One region of the Chryseobacterium sp. CBo1 genome, then DNA from elsewhere that is predicted to be linked to it. Evidence: riboswitches for the same ligand, from Rfam matches in the RefSeq annotation. Region 1 holds a riboswitch; each other region holds the start of a gene.

Region 1 (5,732 bases):
AAAATATTTGTCCTTTGTGTTTAAAAACAAAAGCAACATTATTTATTCAACAAATCCTCCAAAGCCATTTTCAAATCAGGAAATTTAAACTCAAAACCAGCCTTTTGAATTTTTTCAGAAGAAGCTCTCGAACCTTCCAGCAAAGCATCTGCCAATTCTCCAAAAATTAGTTTTAAAATAAAGCTTGGAATATTAGGCATAAATAAAGGCTTTTTCAAGACCTCAGCAATTAATTTCGTTAAATTTTCATTTGTTGTATGTTGTGGAGCAGTAGCATTAAAAGAACCTTCAACTTCAGGGTTTTTCAAAGCAAATTCATAAATCGAACAAATATCATCGATGTGAATCCACGGCATATATTGTTTTCCGCTTCCAAGTGGCGAACCAATCCCTAATTTAATAGGAGTCATCATTTTTGCTAATGCACCTTCGCTTTTGAAAAGAACAACAGCAGTTCTGATTTTTACAACTCTTTCGGCAATGTTTTGTTCCTTAAATTCATCAGCAGCTTTTTCCCAGACTACAACAACTTCACTCAAAAAATCATTTCCTGAAGCATCGTTTTCTGTGAAGATTTTGTCGGTTGTTTTTGTTCCGTAAAAATTAATCCCGGAAGCTGAAATAAAAGATTTTAACTTTAAATTTTTATTTTTTAAAGTGTTTAATATAAGTTTGGCAGAATCTACACGGCTTGAAATCAATTGCTTTTTTCGGTCATCCGACCAGCGTTTTTCAGAAATATTGGCTCCGGCAAGATGAATGATGTGACTTACGTTTTCAAAAGCCTTTTCATCAATGATCTGATTTTCCAGATCCCATTCAAATTCGTTTTCGGCTTCTTTTTTTCTTGTTAAAAACCGTATGGAGTATTCATTTTCCAGTTTTTTTGAAAGCGCTCTTGCAATGGCTCCGCTTGCACCGGTTATTAAGACAGTTTCTTTCATTACAGTGTTTAGATTAATTTTTTACAATGAGAACATAATCTTCTTCAAGAATTTTATAGCCATGGTCATAAATAAATTTATATTCAGAACCATTTTTATAGACTTTGATGTTCGTAAAATAATTAAAATCAAAACCTAAGCCATCTAATTTAGACTTTGCGATTTTAGTTTTTCCGTCGATATTAATTTCACTCAGGATGCGGTAATTTTTGCGAAGTTTGTTGTTTACGTTTCGCATCAGATTGCTCGAATCCTTGTTTTGTTTATTGTTGAAAGCGTTTCTGCAAGCGTCGTTGCAAAATTTTTTGTCGGATCTGCCGATAATTTTCTCGCCACATTCAATGCATTCCATATTAATGATTTTTCAGTTTGTGTTCGTGTTTTTTCTTTAATAACCTTTTAAATCTGCTGTGTGCAGGATAACTTCTGTTTTTAGTCATATTGTTGAAAACCAAAGCTACTAAAAGCAAAATAATACATCCCGAAAGTACCGGAGAAATTACATACCAATAACCAAGTTCAGGAATTTTTCCTGTAGAAGTTACGGCAATTAAAGCAGTTGCTCCACCCGGTGGATGTAAAGTTTTGGTGTATTGCATTAAAACAATCGAAAATGCCACTGCCAAAGGTGCTGAAAGCCATAAAATATCCGGAACAATCTGATAAACGGTGACACCTACCAAAGCTGAAAGTACATGACCGCCAACAAGATTTCTTGGCTGTGCAAGCGGACTTTGTATTGCACCATAAATCAAAACGCTTGATGCTCCAAAAGAACCGATCAGAAATACATTTTCTTCCTGCAACAAATAATGGGACTGAAGAAATGCAATCAGTCCGATCCCGAAAAATGCTCCCAAAAATGACCAGAAATGTTCTTTATAATCAACTAATGTTTCTTTATAAATCACATATTTTGAAACTCTGAACGTCCTTTTGATGGTTTTTTTCACAACAAATTTATTTGAATTTTAAAGGTACAAAATATCCGTTTGTAAACGGCTAAATTTTAATGTAGAGATAAAAGAATTTCAATTCCAATTAATTTTAACGCTATGGACGCAAAGAATATTGATGTAAATTGAAAACATTTTTCGTTCGCAAAGGCGTTTCACTCAGCTATGAACGCAATTAGCCTTTGCTGAACAGAGTGCCTTTGCGAACGGAAAAATATTCGCAAACAATTTAAATAAAATCTTTGCGAACATTGCGATAAAAGAAGATATTTTAAAGTTAGAAAATTTAATAATTGTGTTTGTCATTCTGTAATAATCTAAGTAATGATTTTGAGATGCTTTCAGCATGACAAACTCGCTGCTTTCATTAAAAAAATAAATTTCTTTTCAAGCAAAAAGTAAAAGCCTTTTATTTTCCAAAAAAAAGTCTCACATTTGCGGCATCAATGGGGTGCTGCAATAGCGGCTGAGATGATACCCGGGAAATTTTTCCACACCTGATTCGGATAATGCCGACGTAGGGATTTTTTGATTTATCATCTCATCATTTAATTTTATATAAGTTAATTTGATGCAGGAAATTTTACAACAAACCACTTGGCAGGAATGGCTGGGTGTCTGTTTTTCAGTAGTTCAGGTTTTATTAGCTAGAAAAAACAATTCAAACAATTATCTTTTCGGTATTGCCGGAATTTTACTATCACTTTATGTGATGTTTTTCGCAAAGCTTTATGCGGAATTTACTTTAAATCTTTACTATCTCGTGATGAGTATTTACGGATGGCTCTACTGGAAGTTTGGCAAACGAAAAACGGAAACGGCTATTTCTGAAACCACAAATCAAGAAAAACTGATTACTGTAGGAATTGTAGTAGGAACTTTCAGTATTTTCTGGTATTTTCTGACACAGTTTACCGATTCTGATGTTCCGATTTTAGATTCTTTGGTCAGTGCATTCGCTTGGGCTGGAATGTGGTTGATGGCTCGAAGAAAAATCGAAAATTGGGTTTTACTGAACATGAGCAACATGATTGCGATTCCGTTGTTAATTCATAAAGGACTTTATCTGTACGCAATTCTGACGGCTTTCTTATTTATTGTTGCCATTTCCGGTTATATAGAATGGCGCAAAATTATTAAGTTAAAAAAAAATGTAGCTGTTGTTGAATGAATTTGACAGCTAAATTTTCACGCAGATTTTTTAAATGATCTGCAAAATCTGCTTAATCAGCGAGATATAAAATGAAAAAGATCAAAATGAATATAAAAACCATTCAAAAATAATATCAGAGCAATGTTTTCGCATAAAGAATTAAGAGAAAAAATGCAGGGAGTATCTGAAGTTCCGTCTGAAATTATCAATCAAATTCATCAAGAAAGGCTGCTTCAGATTTGGGTTCCGAATAGATATGGCGGATTGGGATTACGGTTAAGAGAAGGTTTATCTGTTTTATTCAACTGGTCAAAAACAGATGGAAGCTTAGGCTGGATGCTCACTTTATGTTCGGGAGCCAATTTTTTCTCAAGAAATTTAAAACCCCAGATTGCTAATGAACTTTTTTCCAATTCGAAAACTTGTTTCGGAGGAAGCGGAATGATCGGCGGAAAAGCAGAAAAACAAACGGATGGAACTTTTCTGGTTAATGGACTTTGGCATTTTGCAACCGGAGCACCGCATTTGAGCCACTTTACTTTAAATGCCCAATTAACAGAAAACGGAAATTCTTTACTTGATGAATTTGGGAATGAACTTATCCGGTCATTTGTTATTCCTAAAAGTGAGGCTGAAATTATTCCTAACTGGAAATCGATGGGCATGAAAGCAACCGGAACGTATTCTTTTACAGCTGAAAATGTGAAAGTATCGGAAGATTACAGTTTTATTTATGATGAGTTTTTTACGGATGATGTTTTGGATAAAATTCCTTTCAGAATATTTGCGGATTTGACTTTATTGGTCAATTATCTCGGGATGGCCTCTCATTTTTCTGAAGAAGCGATTAAAACAAGACCTCATCTTGATTTGGATTTATTCAATAAAAGAATAGAAGTAGCAATGGAAAAGATCATTGAATTTGCAGATGAAATTGAATCTTTATTAAATGATTCCAAGCTAATTATTTCTGAAAAGCAGTCTGAAATTCATGATTACTCTTCAGATTTGGTAGAAAGTTTGTCGCATCAGATTTTGGAGATTTATTTCCAGTTAGGAATAAAAGCAAGTCATACCGATTCTGCAGTTTATCAGGTGTTTTGTGATTATTTTACGGCGACACAGCATTCTAATTTTAGGAGGGAGTTGGAAGAAAAAAGGAAGTGTGAGTTTCATTATTAATTAAAGTAAAAAAGCATTACCTAATTATTATAGCCATTGTCTTTCGCTTAAATTATTAGAATTGAATGTGTTTTAGTAATATTTTAAAAGATTCATTTTTAGTTACATATAGTTCATGTTTTAATGATTTTTTATCAATGATAATATTGTTATTGAACAGAAAACTAAACGGGGTATTTGATTCAATTAAGAATAATCTTAATAATTGACTTATTTCTATTGATTGTATTTGAAGTTTATCTTCATGTAAAATTTCTTCAAATTTGAAATCTATGTAATCTTTAGATTTTATTTGCAGTTTTGAATACCACATTTTATCAAATTCAAATATACGATTATATAATTTCGAATATTTTTTTTCAAAGTCTCTTCTATAGAATTCTGGTTTTGTATCTTCTAAATATCTATTTATTATTTTGAAGAGAGGATCATCAAGTAAATTCTTATAGCTGAAAGAGCAATTATCAGTATGATTTGCAATTATATTTTTAATGATTTGTACAGCAAAAGAATAACAATATGAAAATTGATTAATTTCATCTAAATCTATTCCTGAGCTGTTTGGTTTATAAGTTAAAGAATAATACTTACTACCAGATAATTGATCAGAATTGTAAAAATATTTATTTGCAATTATTTGCTCTTCCTTTGTTAAACTTTCAAAGTCATTCATTTCTACATTTATATAAAATCTTAAAACACCTTTTCCAAAATGCTCTAAGTCTTCAAAGTTGAATGGGACAGAATTAACAGTAATTCCAATTTTTATTAAGCCATTTATATGTCTATTTAGGTAATTGAAAAATTCGTAATTAATATAGTTATCCATTTATATAATACTTTAAATAAAATTCTGCCTTTCTCAAATATAAAGATAAGTTAATCATAATTCAAAATAACATAGCTTGATAAAATCGCCTTACCCGTTTTCAAACGACTACAAACGAATTTAAATAGTTTTCTACCGACTAAAATTTTCAAACCGATGAATCTTTGCAACAGAGATTTGAGAAAACAAGTGAACGTCTCTTATCTGAATATTAATTTTAAAAATACAAAGTTATGTCACTAAGAAACAAAGTAACCTTAATCGGGTTCACAGGAAAAGAAGTTGAAACAGTAAACTTTGAAAACGGAGGAATGAAAGTTTCCGTATCATTGGCTACAAACGATCATTACACCAATGCAAAAGGTGAGAAGGTAGAAGAAACGCAATGGCACAATCTGGTTGCATTTGGAAAAACTGCTGAGATTTTTCAGAAATATGTTCCAAAAGGAAAAGAGATTGCCATTGAAGGGAAACTTACGTACAGATCGTACGACGATAAAGACGGTGCGAAAAGATATATTACTGAAATAAGAGTAGATGAACTTCTGCTTTTGGGAGGTAAATAATTGATAAACTTTAAAATCACAAATGATGAAAATAAAAGTTTTAAAAATCAGAATTGCAGATGAATTTCTGCGTGAAGACCAGAAAGTAATTGATCGGTTTCT
Region 2 (5,732 bases), on a different contig from region 1:
TGAATAACGTCGGTCATTGCATGATATTCACCTTTCGGGTCACGAGCTGTGATCACTCCGAAATCGTTCATAAATTTCATTAATTTAGGGATATTCGCCTGCGCTTTTTTATCCCAAACCGAAGCTGTATGGCAACCTGACTGATAAGCTCCGTCTACGATTGGAGAAATCACGGTTGCAGCCATAGATTCTAATTCCTGAGCAGTCATCAAACCTGTTGTATCCTGAGAACCAACAATGTTTACTTCTACACGAACGTCTGAACCTGCATGTAATAATTTACCTTCAGTAACACCTACTGCATTTCTGTTGAAGATTTTTTCAACAGCCGTCAAACCTTGTCCTTCAATAGAAATTTCTTTAGAAGGAGCGAAAACTGTCGGCGCTGTAATTCCTAAAGTTTTTGCCGCAAAAGTCTGGATTTTTTTACCGAAAACGATGGCGTAAGAACCACCTGCTTTGATAAATTCTAATTTTTGAGGAGTAAATGATTTTGAAATATCTTTCAGTTCAGTTTCTCCGTTGTATAATTTTTTTTCTTTGGTATTGATTGTTAGAACAGTTCCTGTAGCAACAGAATATTTTTCTTCTAAAACAATGTCACCATTTTCATTACGAACAGGGTTTCCGTTTTCGTCAACTTTTTTCACCCAGTTTTGTAGGTCAATACCGATACCTCCGGTTACATCAACTGTCGTTAAGAAAATTGGAGAAATACCGTTTGTTCCAGCTACAATCGGAGCGATGTTTACGAAAGGTACATAAGGACTTGCCTGTTTTCCTGTCCAAAGCGCTACGTTGTTTACACCCGACATACGAGAAGAACCAACTCCCATTGTTCCTTTTTCAGCGATCAACATAACACTTGCATCGGGATGTTGAGCCTGTAAAGCTTTGATTTGTTCCTGAGCTTCAGGAGTAATCATACATTTTCCATGCAATTCTCTGTCTGAACGAGAGTGCGCCTGATTTCCGGGAGACAATAAATCAGTAGAAATATCACCTTCACCAGCGATGAAAGTAACCACTTTGATTTCTTCCGCAACTTCCGGAAGTTTAGTGAAAAACTCTGCCTTTGCATAGCTTTCCAAAATATCTTTAGCGATAGCGTTACCCGCTTCGTAAGCTCCTTTCAAACGAGCTGTATCAGCATCATACAAATAAACTTGAGTTTTAAGAACTTCAGCAGCCTGTTTTGCAACAACTTCATCATTACTTAAAGCCAAATAAAGTAAAACTTCAATTGACGGACCTCCTTTCATGTGAGATAGAAGCTCAAAAGCAAAAGCCGGAGTGATTTCTTCAACCACAGATTCGCCAAGAATAATTTCTTTTAAAAATTTAGCCTTTACACCTGCAGCACTTGTTGTACCCGGTAAAGTATTGTAAATGAAAAATTTTAGAGAATCAGTTCTGTGCTCGTTAGCTGTGTCTTTAATCTGCTCAATAATTGCGCTTAGCAATTCAGCACCGTCGATTGGTTTTGGGTGAAGACCCTGTGTTTTTCTTTCCTCGATTTCTTGGATGTAATCCTGATAAATATTCATAATGATAGAAGTCTTTTCAAATTTAAATAGACCATAGAACAATGTCGTGTTTAATCCTTGCGGTATTTGTAGCGAATGAGCTATAATCTGTAAATTTTAAGTGTTGTTTGATTTTGTTTTTAAACCTATTAAAGATGGCGGTTCCTATAACTGTAATGTCAAAAATCAATTCTTTAAAATGTTTTTCTATATCAAACACTTAAAAATGTTCCCAAAAATACGGAATTTTAATTTTTTTTTTGGTTTAAATTATTTAGATTCTATATAAATATCAATTTTATATTTTCTATTTTTGACACAAAATACATTGAGTGATGATTTTAGGAAAACTGAAACTTGGATTTTTTATAACATTAGCTGTTTTTGCTTCTGCTCAGTCTAAGTATTTGAAAGGTAAAGGTTTAGCTAAATCGAAAACTGCTGTTTCTTCAAAGGTTTCAAAAAAATCGGGATCTGATTTACCGGTTGTTAATGAAAATATACCATTGCTGATTCCGCAAAAAAAGAACGGAAAATCTGGTTTTGTTAATCAGAAGAGCCGATTTGTGATTCAGCCGGAATATGATTTGGTGATGTTTTTTGGTGAAGACTGTAATCTTCTGAACTCTCCGAATGAGAAAATCAGAAAGTTCGGAACTAATGATTTTGCAACTGTTGAGAAAAACGGAATTACTTTCAGGATCAATAAATCCGGAAAAAGGGTCTATCAGTATAAAAATGATGATTTGGGAAAGTGTAATCTTACGTTGCAGAAAGCATTATTCCATGCCTATATTCTTCACGGAAAATATGGGATTATTGAAGATTCAAAGTTTAAAAATCCTTCAGATCGCAGCCAGTTTGCAATTTATCCTGATTATCAGTATCTCTATATTATGGAGGGAGATGATGTTGCCAATCCTATGATTGTTGCCACTTATAATGATAAATTTGGAGTGATTGATGTCAATAATAAAATTGTAATTCCTTTTGAATATTCAGATATAAAAAGAAATTACAGCTGGAAATTGGGAAAAATGTTTGAAGTAACCAAAGACGATAAAAATTATTATTATATCGATTCCGACAACCGTTCGTATTAGATTTAAATAAAAATTTAGACGAAAATGTTTTCGTTGATCTAGGTTTAAATATTTTTTGTAATTTTGCCGCTGAAATTAAAGGGGTGCCCCAATCGGAGCTGAGATTATACCCAATGAACCTGGAACAGGTAATGCTGTTTAGGGAAATTTGAAAATGAGCAATGAATAATAAGCAATTAGTAATACAATAAATTACTTATTACCAATCACTCATTACTTATATCATAATCGCCCCTTTTATTCCATTAAATTTTTAAAATTTATAAGAATGAAAGGATTATTTTTTTTAGGACTTACCGCAAGTTCACTGAGTTTTGCACAAACTCACAATTCCGATTCTCTGAAAGCCAGAGATATTGAAGCTGTAAACTTCACCAAAAGACTTCCTGTCGCAAAAGAAATCATCAATGTTCAAAAAGATGTCGACAGTAGAAATCTCGGACAGGATTTACCGATTCTTCTGAAAAATCAAATCTCAATTATTTCAACTTCCGATGCAGGAAATGGTGTAGGATACACCGGTTTTAGAATTCGTGGAGTTGCCGGAAGGGGAATTAATGTCATGATGAATGGCGTTCCGTTCAATGATTCCGAAAGCCAGGGAACTTTTTTTGTGAATGTTCCGGATTTAACGAGCTCTGCGTCGCAAATCGTTATTCAAAGAGGAGTTGGAACTTCCAACAACGGTGTTTCTGCCTTCGGAGCGAGCATCAATGTGATTTCAAAAGAACCGGAAGACAAGTTTTATTTTAAAACAGATGACAGTTACGGTTCATTCAATACCTACAAATATTCTGCGGAAATAGGTTCCGGAAAATTCTGGAAAGACCGTATTTCTGTGATGGGAAGATATACCAACATTCATTCTGACGGATATATTGATAGAGCTGCTTCGGATTTGAATTCTTACAACTTCACTGCTTTATTTGAAGAAGGAAAAACAAAACTTCGCCTGATGGCTTTTGGCGGAAAAGAAAAAACATACCAAGCTTGGAATGGCGTAGACAGACAAACCTGGGAAACCAACCCAAGAACCAATTTGTCAGGAGCAATTTATGATGCAAACTGGGAAAATGTAGTTGGTTTTTATGATAACGAAACGGATAATTACAGACAAAATCACTATCAATTACTTTGGGAGCAAGGTTTAAACGAAAAGTGGAATCTTGAAACAACGCTTCATTACACAAAAGGAAGAGGCTATTATGAAAACTACAAACAGGGTGATCCTTATGCAAGATATAATTTGCCTGATTTTAACGGAAACGAATATTCAGATTTTATCAGAAAAAAATGGCTGAATAATGATTTTTATGGGATCGTTTCTACGTTATATGGGAAATTCAACAATCTGGATCTGAATTTTGGAGTTGTTGGAAACCAATATTACGGAAGACATTATGGAAACGTGAAAGATGTTTTCTTTGCTGAAATTCCGCAACATGAGTATTACCGAAATCGTTCGGTGAAGAATGAAGTTGCAGGTTTTGCAAAAGCTTTGGTGAAAGTAAATGATTTTGAATTCTTCGGAGATTTGCAATTGAGAAATATCGATTATGACACCAAAATTTTAATGGAAGGTGATGGTGAAGGTGCAGATCTGAAAAAGAACTGGCTGTTCTTCAATCCGAAGGCGGGAATCAATTATAGATTAGGAAACGGAAAAGTATTTGTTTCTTATGCTCATGCGCAAAGAGAGCCGAACAGAGATGATTTAATTTCCGATAATGATGTTAAAGCAGAGAAACTGCACGATTTCGAAGCGGGTATTGAAAAACAGTTTGGTCCGGTTGCTTTTACCGCAAACCTTTATTATATGTATTATCTGAATCAGTTGGTTTTAAACGGACAGATCAGTAACATCGGAGAATTTATCAGAACCAATTCCGGGAAAAGTTATCGAAGAGGAATTGAGGTGGGCGCTTTGGCGAAACTTTCAAAACAATGGGAAGTTTCCGGAAATGTAAGTTTAAGCCAGAACAAAAATCAGGATTTCAGAATTGAAAATGAAAAAGGAACAACAAACCTTGGAAATACAGAAATCTCTTTTTCACCTAATGTTATTGCCAATTTAAGTTTGAAATTTAATCCCACGAAAAACTTTCAGTTCTCTTTGATGAATCAGTATGTAGGAAAACAGTATCTGGATAATACGGAAACTGCCGATTTACAGCTGAAGGATTATCTTCTTACAGATTTTAATGCACAGTATCAGTTTAAAATTTCGAAACACGATGTTGCTTTGAAGCTTTTGGTAAATAATATTTTCGATCAGAAATATGTGAATAACGGTTATGTTTATAACGGTCCGATTTATTTTGCTCAGGCAGGAACCAATTTTATGTTCGGAATCAGCTGGAAGATTCAGTAATATAATAAGACACCATTTTACATTTTATATAGTAGTTAGATTTTCTAATTAAATTTTTTTAAGACTGTTTCGGCAGTCTTTTTTATTAGATTTAAATTTAAAATTAAATAAAATCTGTGTAAATCAGTGTAATCTGTGGGAGACTAAACAACAATATTCATTTATGATTTTAACATTTTAAACTCAAAATAAATCTCTCAAAAAGTCACGAAAAAGTCATAAATTTGCGGTCAAATGAATATTTCAGCTTACATTTTAGAATATCTGAAGCAATTCGGAACAGTTGTAGTTCCGCAGTTTGGTGTTTTCTCACTCGAAAATTCCAAGGCAGTTATCAATTCTGAAAACGGAAGTATTCTTCCACCTTCAAGCAAGATTGCTTTTCATTCAGATTATCAGGTTGCGTCGGATGATCTGGTCAATTTTATCAGTACTCAGAAAAGTGTGTCTAAAAATTCTGCTGAAAGCGAACTTCAGGTTCAGACCGATTTCTGGAAGAAAAAGCTTCAGGCAGATCAGGTTTTAGAAATTAATAACCTCGGAACGATTTATATTGAAGACGGTCATTTGACATTCAACGGAAACCGTTTGGAATCCGATCATCCGGATTTTTATGGTTTGGAAGAAATTCGCTTTTCGGATATTAAAAATAATGAAAGTACGATTCCGACGGTTGACAGAGAAAAAGATTACAAATTCAACAAATCTATTTTGTGGATTTTTCTTTTCATC
Region 3 (5,732 bases), on a different contig from region 1:
ATAGTGATGACAAACAGGCTCTAAAATTCCTTTGCCTGAAATTTCAAATTCTTTAAAATAAGATTCGTGCAAAGCATTTTCAACAACAATCGCATTTTCGGCAAATCTCATATAAGTCAAGGCATCTTCAACCTGATGAGCCTTGCTGCCGATCATTGCCAAAGCTCTTCCGAAATGCTCAAGATACAATGAATCCTGCGCAATGTAAAACTGAAACTTTTCTTTTTCTAAGCTCCCATCTGATAATTCTTTAATAAAAGGCATTTCGATGATATCGTTGTAAATATTGTCAATAGATTTCCAGGCATTTTCAGACCAATTCATTTTTGATAAGTTTTTGAGGATTAAAAAAGTGATTTAAAGGGCCGTTTCCTTTTCCGGTCTGCACATCGCTTCCTTTAAGAACTGCTTCAGAAACATAATACTGAGCAAAAGCTACCGCTTCATCCATCGATTTTCCACGGGCTATAAAAGAAGCAATCGCAGATGATAATGTACAACCCGATCCGTGTGTGTTTTTGGTGTCAACTTTTTCAGATTTGAAAGTCTGATAATCGTTTTGATCATTATACAAAAGGGAGGTAATCATTTCTGTTTCCAGATGACCGCCTTTCAATAAGATATTTTTACAACCTAATTCTTTTATTCGCTCTCCTGCAATTTTCATATCATCCAAATTTTTCACCTCCATCTTTGCTAAAATCGCTGCTTCATCCATATTCGGAGTAATGATATCTGAAATTGGGAATAATTTTTCAATAATGGTTTCAATCGTCTTTTCCTCGATCAACCGATGTCCACTTGTTGCCACCATTACAGGATCGAATACAATCGGTACTTTTTTATATTTGGCTAAAGTTTTTACAATCGTTTCAACCAGTTCCGGAGTATGAACCATCCCGATTTTAATGGCATCAGGAAAAATATCGTCTAAAATTGCTTCAATTTGTTCCGAAACCGCTTCTACAGGTATCGGGAAAATATTTCTTACGCCTTGCGTATTTTGTACAGGCAAAGCAGTCAAAACCGAAGTTGCATAACAACCCAAAGCCGAAATAGTTTTTATATCAGCCTGAATTCCTGCTCCGCCGCTTCCGTCGAAACCCGCAATGGTAAGAACGGATGGATATTTGTATTTTTTCATTTTAAGATTTCATTTTTTAGATTAAAAGCTGCTTTTTGAGGATTTTCGGCACTGCAAATTTCTGATACAACTGCTATACAATCTGCTCCCGCCTCCATGACTGATTTTGCATTTTTAAAATGAATATTTCCGATAGCAACTAAAGGTTTTTCGGTCAATTGCCTGATTTTCATTAAACCTTCCAATCCCCATTCCGTAACGGTATCTGTCTTAGTATCTGTTCTGAAAACAGGACTGATTCCTAAATAATCTGAAATAACTGTCTCCCAATTTTCTAATTGTTCCAAATACTCAATTGAATAGCCAATTATCCTATTTTGAAAAGAATTTTCTCTTAAAACTGTTGGTTGGGTGTCATTATTTCCGACATGAATTCCGAAAGCATCAATTTCTTTGGCAACAAACGCATTATCATTGATGATTAAAGGAATTCCGTGCTTGTCAGTAATTTCTTTCAGACGAATTGCTTTTTCAAGAAAATCTAGATCAGAAGCATTTTTCTCACGCAACTGAATGAGGTCTACTCCACCTAAAATTGCCTGTTCGGCAACATCCAAAAAATTTCTTCCTTTACAGTCTGTTTCTGAAATCACAAGGTATAATTGATAAGGAAAAGATTGAATCAGACTCATTTTTTAGAAACTTTTACATTTTCGAAAAATTCCTGTTCGGAAATATTATAAAGCTTATCTAAAATATTCATCTGAAGACTTCCCGGGCCTGCCGAAATTTTTTCAGCCAATTCTCCTGCAATTCCTAAAAGCACCATCGCAGCAACTGTTGATTCTGTTTTATTCTCAGCAATTGAAGCAAAAGCTCCGACAATAGCCGAAGCCGAACAACCCAATCCTGTTACTTTTGTCATAAGCGGATGTCCGTTTTCAACGAAGTACATTTCTTTATCATCGATGATAATATCTGTAGCTCCCGAAATACAGACTACAGACTGAAAGTTTTCAACAAGATATTTTGCGGCGGTAATCGCTTCATTACTTTCCGCTGTACTGTCGACTCCTTTTGTAATGGTTTTATTGGCTTTGGCTAAAGCGATAATTTCTGAAGCATTACCTCTGATCACAGTTGGTTTAAACTCTAAAAGCTTTGATAAAATTTCATCTCTAAAAGCTGTTGCTCCCGCTCCGACAGGATCTAAAACCCACATTTTTTTGGTTTGATGAGCTTCTTCTGCAACAATTAGCATAGAGTCAGACCAATATTCATCAAGTGTTCCGATATTAATGACTACAGCATTTGAAATAGAAACCATATCCTTTATTTCAGATTTTGCATGAGACATAATAGGCGATGCTCCTACTGCTAAAAGTGCATTGGCGGTGTTATTCATGACCACAAAATTGGTGATATTATGAACAAGCGGTGACTGATTTTTTACAGATTGAATGTAATTCCAAAGATTATTTTCCATTAAATTTATTTTATAAAAATGCTTTAGGAAAACAAAACAGAATAAAGAAAGAAAAACATCAAAGACCAATGTTTTCTTGCTTTTCCCTACGTCGGTGTAAGCCGTATCAGGTTCAAAGGGACTCTCTCAATTCTTTTCAGAATACCCCTAAAGCTTACAACAAAGATACAAATGTTTTAGAATTAAATCTTAAAATTATCCCTACTACATCTCAAATTTTATAATGGTTGAGCTTTTTCTCACACCCTTTTTAATATATGATTAACATCAGGAAATACCTTTTCTATTCATAGTTTTTGTATGTTAGCATTGGAAAATATAATTTATAAGTCTCAATTCAGAGATATTCACCATTATCAAATCCAATAAAATGACTGAAGAACAAAAAATTAAAGTAAGAGAACTCAATAACCAGATTATACAAAATAAAAATTACAGATTCAATTCCTGGCTTCCTGTTCTGGAAGATCCCAATACAAGAAGTTTAGAAGAAATAAAAGGCAGAATGTCTGTAATGAATGCCCTGATTAATATTTCTTTTGAAGCACCAATAAGCTACATCAGAAAATGGATTGAAAAACACAATCTCACCTCTCATCTTTCTAATTGGGAAAATGAAATTTTACTAAAAGATAATGAAGAATTAACAGATTACGAGCTCAATTCTCTACGTTGGTATCTTGAAGGACTCTGGGCTTTGATGTGGGCAACAAAAATGATTGCTGATCTTGACGAAAACCAATGGTATGGCGAAAATATGGCTATAATGCTACCCAATCTTGAGCAGGAAGAAAGCAATGAAAAAATCGATCAGTTGTCTGAACTGAGAACTGATGATGAAATTTATAATATGCTTGATCTTTACTACCGTTTTCATTGGTATTGCGTAGATGAGAGAATAAAAGGCGTAGAAGCCAAAATCAATGAAGGGCTGGTTTACGAGAGAAGAAAAGCTCTGGAATGGCTCATGAATAAAGAATCTGATTGGGATGATATTGAAATGGGAACGTAAAGAATATTTAATATTCATTAAACAATAAATCTACCACAAGCTCGTTGTTTAGGCAATTGTAAGATTTTTATTTCTCAGATTTATGATTAAAAATCAATATTCAGAATTTATTTTGTCATTCATTTAAAATAAAAACTTTCATCACTATTAAAAAATAAACTAAAAAATTGATACACAAAACATCCTTAAAAGCCGCAACCACTATCGCTGCGGTATGTTTCAGCGCAGTCGTTTTTGCACAGCAGAAATATTCGGTCAGCGGAACGGTAAAAGATCAAAAAAATGGTGAATTACTGATCGGTGTCGCCGTAAAGGTTGCGGAAGATCCTACCATTTCTGTTATTGCCAACGAATACGGATTTTACTCGCTTTCGCTTCCTAAAGGTTCATATACTTTGGTTGTTTCAAATCCCGGATTCAAAGATTTTCAGCAAATCGTGAATGTTGAAGATGATGTTAAGCTGAATCTTAAGCTCAGTCAGGAAAACGGAGAAAGGGTAAAAGAAATTGATGAAGTGGTAATTTCTGCCGTGAAAAAAGACAAAAATCTCACATCTGCACAAATGGGAACCGAGACTCTGAGCATTAAGCAGATTGATAAACTTCCCGTTCTGTTTGGTGAAAAAGATGTGATGAAAACCATTCAGCTTTTACCCGGAATTAAAAGTAACGGTGAGGGAAGCAGCGGTTTTTCTGTAAGAGGTGGTGCGACCGATCAGAATTTGATTTTACTGGATGAAGCAGCAGTTTATAATGCATCGCATTTACTTGGATTCTTCAGTACCTTCAACAGCGATGCTTTGAAAGATGTGAGTATCATCAAAGGAAACAGTCCGGCTCAGTATGGCGGTCGACTTTCATCAGTTTTAGATGTGAAAATGAAAGACGGAAACAATAAAGATTACAACGTCAACGGCGGAATCGGATTAATCAGCAGCAGATTAAGCGTTGAAGGACCGATTCAGAAAGAAAAGTCTTCATTTATTGTTTCTGGAAGACGAACCTATGCGGATGTATTTTTAAAAGCAACCGATGATTTTAAGGACAGTAAATTATATTTTTATGATCTTAATTTAAAAGCCAATTATCAGATTAATGATAATAACCGTTTGTATTTATCGGGATATTTTGGAAGAGATGTTTTAGGTTTGGGTGATACATTTTCAACCGATTGGGGAAATACGACAGCAACTTTGCGTTGGAACAGCATTATCAACAACAAATTATTCTCCAACACGTCATTCATTTACAGCAACTACAATTATAATGTTGCGTTAAGCAGCAACAACAATACTTTCGGGCTAGATTCTGAAATTGAAGACTGGAATTTGAAACAAGATTTCTCCTGGTTTGCGGGAAATAAACATTCCGTTAAATTCGGTTTTCAGTCAATTTATCATACGATCACGCCAAGTAGCGCATCGGGAACAAGTGTGAGCAGTTTTCCTAGAAATCCGAGATATTCGTGGGAGAACGCCGTTTACATTAATGATGATTACAAAGCAACAGAAAAGTTAACCATTAACTACGGAGCAAGACTTTCAATGTTCAGTGTTTTAGGTGGCGATACTTTTAATACCTACCAAAATGGAGTTTTAACCGACTCTGAATTTTTAGAAAAAGGAAAATTTGGGAAAACATACGTGAATCTTGAACCGAGAATTACAGCGAATTACAGAATTAATGAAGTAAGCAGCGTGAAAGGAGGCTATTCCAGAAACACTCAGAATTTACACTTGTTAAGCAACAGCGGAAGCGGAAACCCGACCGACCAATGGATTGGAAGCAGCTATACTGTAAAACCAGAAATTGCTGACCAAGTCAGTGCAGGTTACAGCCGAAATTTCAACAACAATAATTACGAATTGAATGCTGAGATTTATTACAAATCAATGCAGAATCAGATCGATTACAAAAACGGGGCACAAATCTCTTTTGACACTGCCGCAGATGTAGAAAGCGAACTGTTATTTGGAAAAGGAAGAGCCTACGGTTTAGAATTAATCGCCAAAAAGAAAAACGGAAAACTGACGGGTTGGGTTTCTTATACTTTGTCTAAAACCGAAAGAAAAATTGAAGGAATTAATGATAATCAATGGTATAATGCAAGACAGGACAAAACGCACGACCTTTCTGTTGTCGCAACTTAT

Evidence for each region. A riboswitch is a leader RNA that binds a small molecule or an ion and turns the genes downstream of it on or off. The one in region 1 is predicted to bind thiamine pyrophosphate.
Region 2: it holds a riboswitch for thiamine pyrophosphate, as region 1 does, so the genes downstream of both, BA768_RS06955 (TonB-dependent receptor) here and pnuC (nicotinamide riboside transporter PnuC) in region 1, are expected to answer to the same signal.
Region 3: it holds a riboswitch for thiamine pyrophosphate, as region 1 does, so the genes downstream of both, thiM (hydroxyethylthiazole kinase) here and pnuC (nicotinamide riboside transporter PnuC) in region 1, are expected to answer to the same signal.

Annotation. Positions count from the first base shown of each region.
Region 1 covers NZ_MAUH01000005.1:70,114-75,845, reverse strand. Annotated here, with positions in the region: gene BA768_RS04965 (TIGR01777 family oxidoreductase) at 39-944, opposite strand; gene BA768_RS04960 (hypothetical protein) at 958-1,296, opposite strand; gene BA768_RS04955 (HPP family protein) at 1,298-1,897, opposite strand; TPP riboswitch at 2,338-2,441, shown strand; gene pnuC (nicotinamide riboside transporter PnuC) at 2,469-3,071, shown strand; gene BA768_RS04945 (hypothetical protein) at 3,195-4,235, shown strand; gene BA768_RS04940 (hypothetical protein) at 4,291-5,064, opposite strand; gene BA768_RS04935 (single-stranded DNA-binding protein) at 5,298-5,630, shown strand; gene BA768_RS04930 (HRDC domain-containing protein) at 5,653-5,732, shown strand, end outside.
Region 2 covers NZ_MAUH01000008.1:84,427-90,158, reverse strand. Annotated here, with positions in the region: gene BA768_RS06965 (bifunctional aconitate hydratase 2/2-methylisocitrate dehydratase) at 1-1,547, opposite strand, end outside; gene BA768_RS06960 (WG repeat-containing protein) at 1,862-2,629, shown strand; TPP riboswitch at 2,700-2,793, shown strand; gene BA768_RS06955 (TonB-dependent receptor) at 2,898-5,000, shown strand; gene BA768_RS06950 (hypothetical protein) at 5,235-5,732, shown strand, end outside.
Region 3 covers NZ_MAUH01000056.1:169,843-175,574, forward strand. Annotated here, with positions in the region: gene tenA (thiaminase II) at 1-324, opposite strand, end outside; gene thiD (bifunctional hydroxymethylpyrimidine kinase/phosphomethylpyrimidine kinase) at 311-1,144, opposite strand; gene thiE (thiamine phosphate synthase) at 1,141-1,776, opposite strand; gene thiM (hydroxyethylthiazole kinase) at 1,773-2,570, opposite strand; TPP riboswitch at 2,637-2,729, opposite strand; gene BA768_RS18640 (DUF4272 domain-containing protein) at 2,941-3,582, shown strand; gene BA768_RS18645 (TonB-dependent receptor) at 3,750-5,732, shown strand, end outside.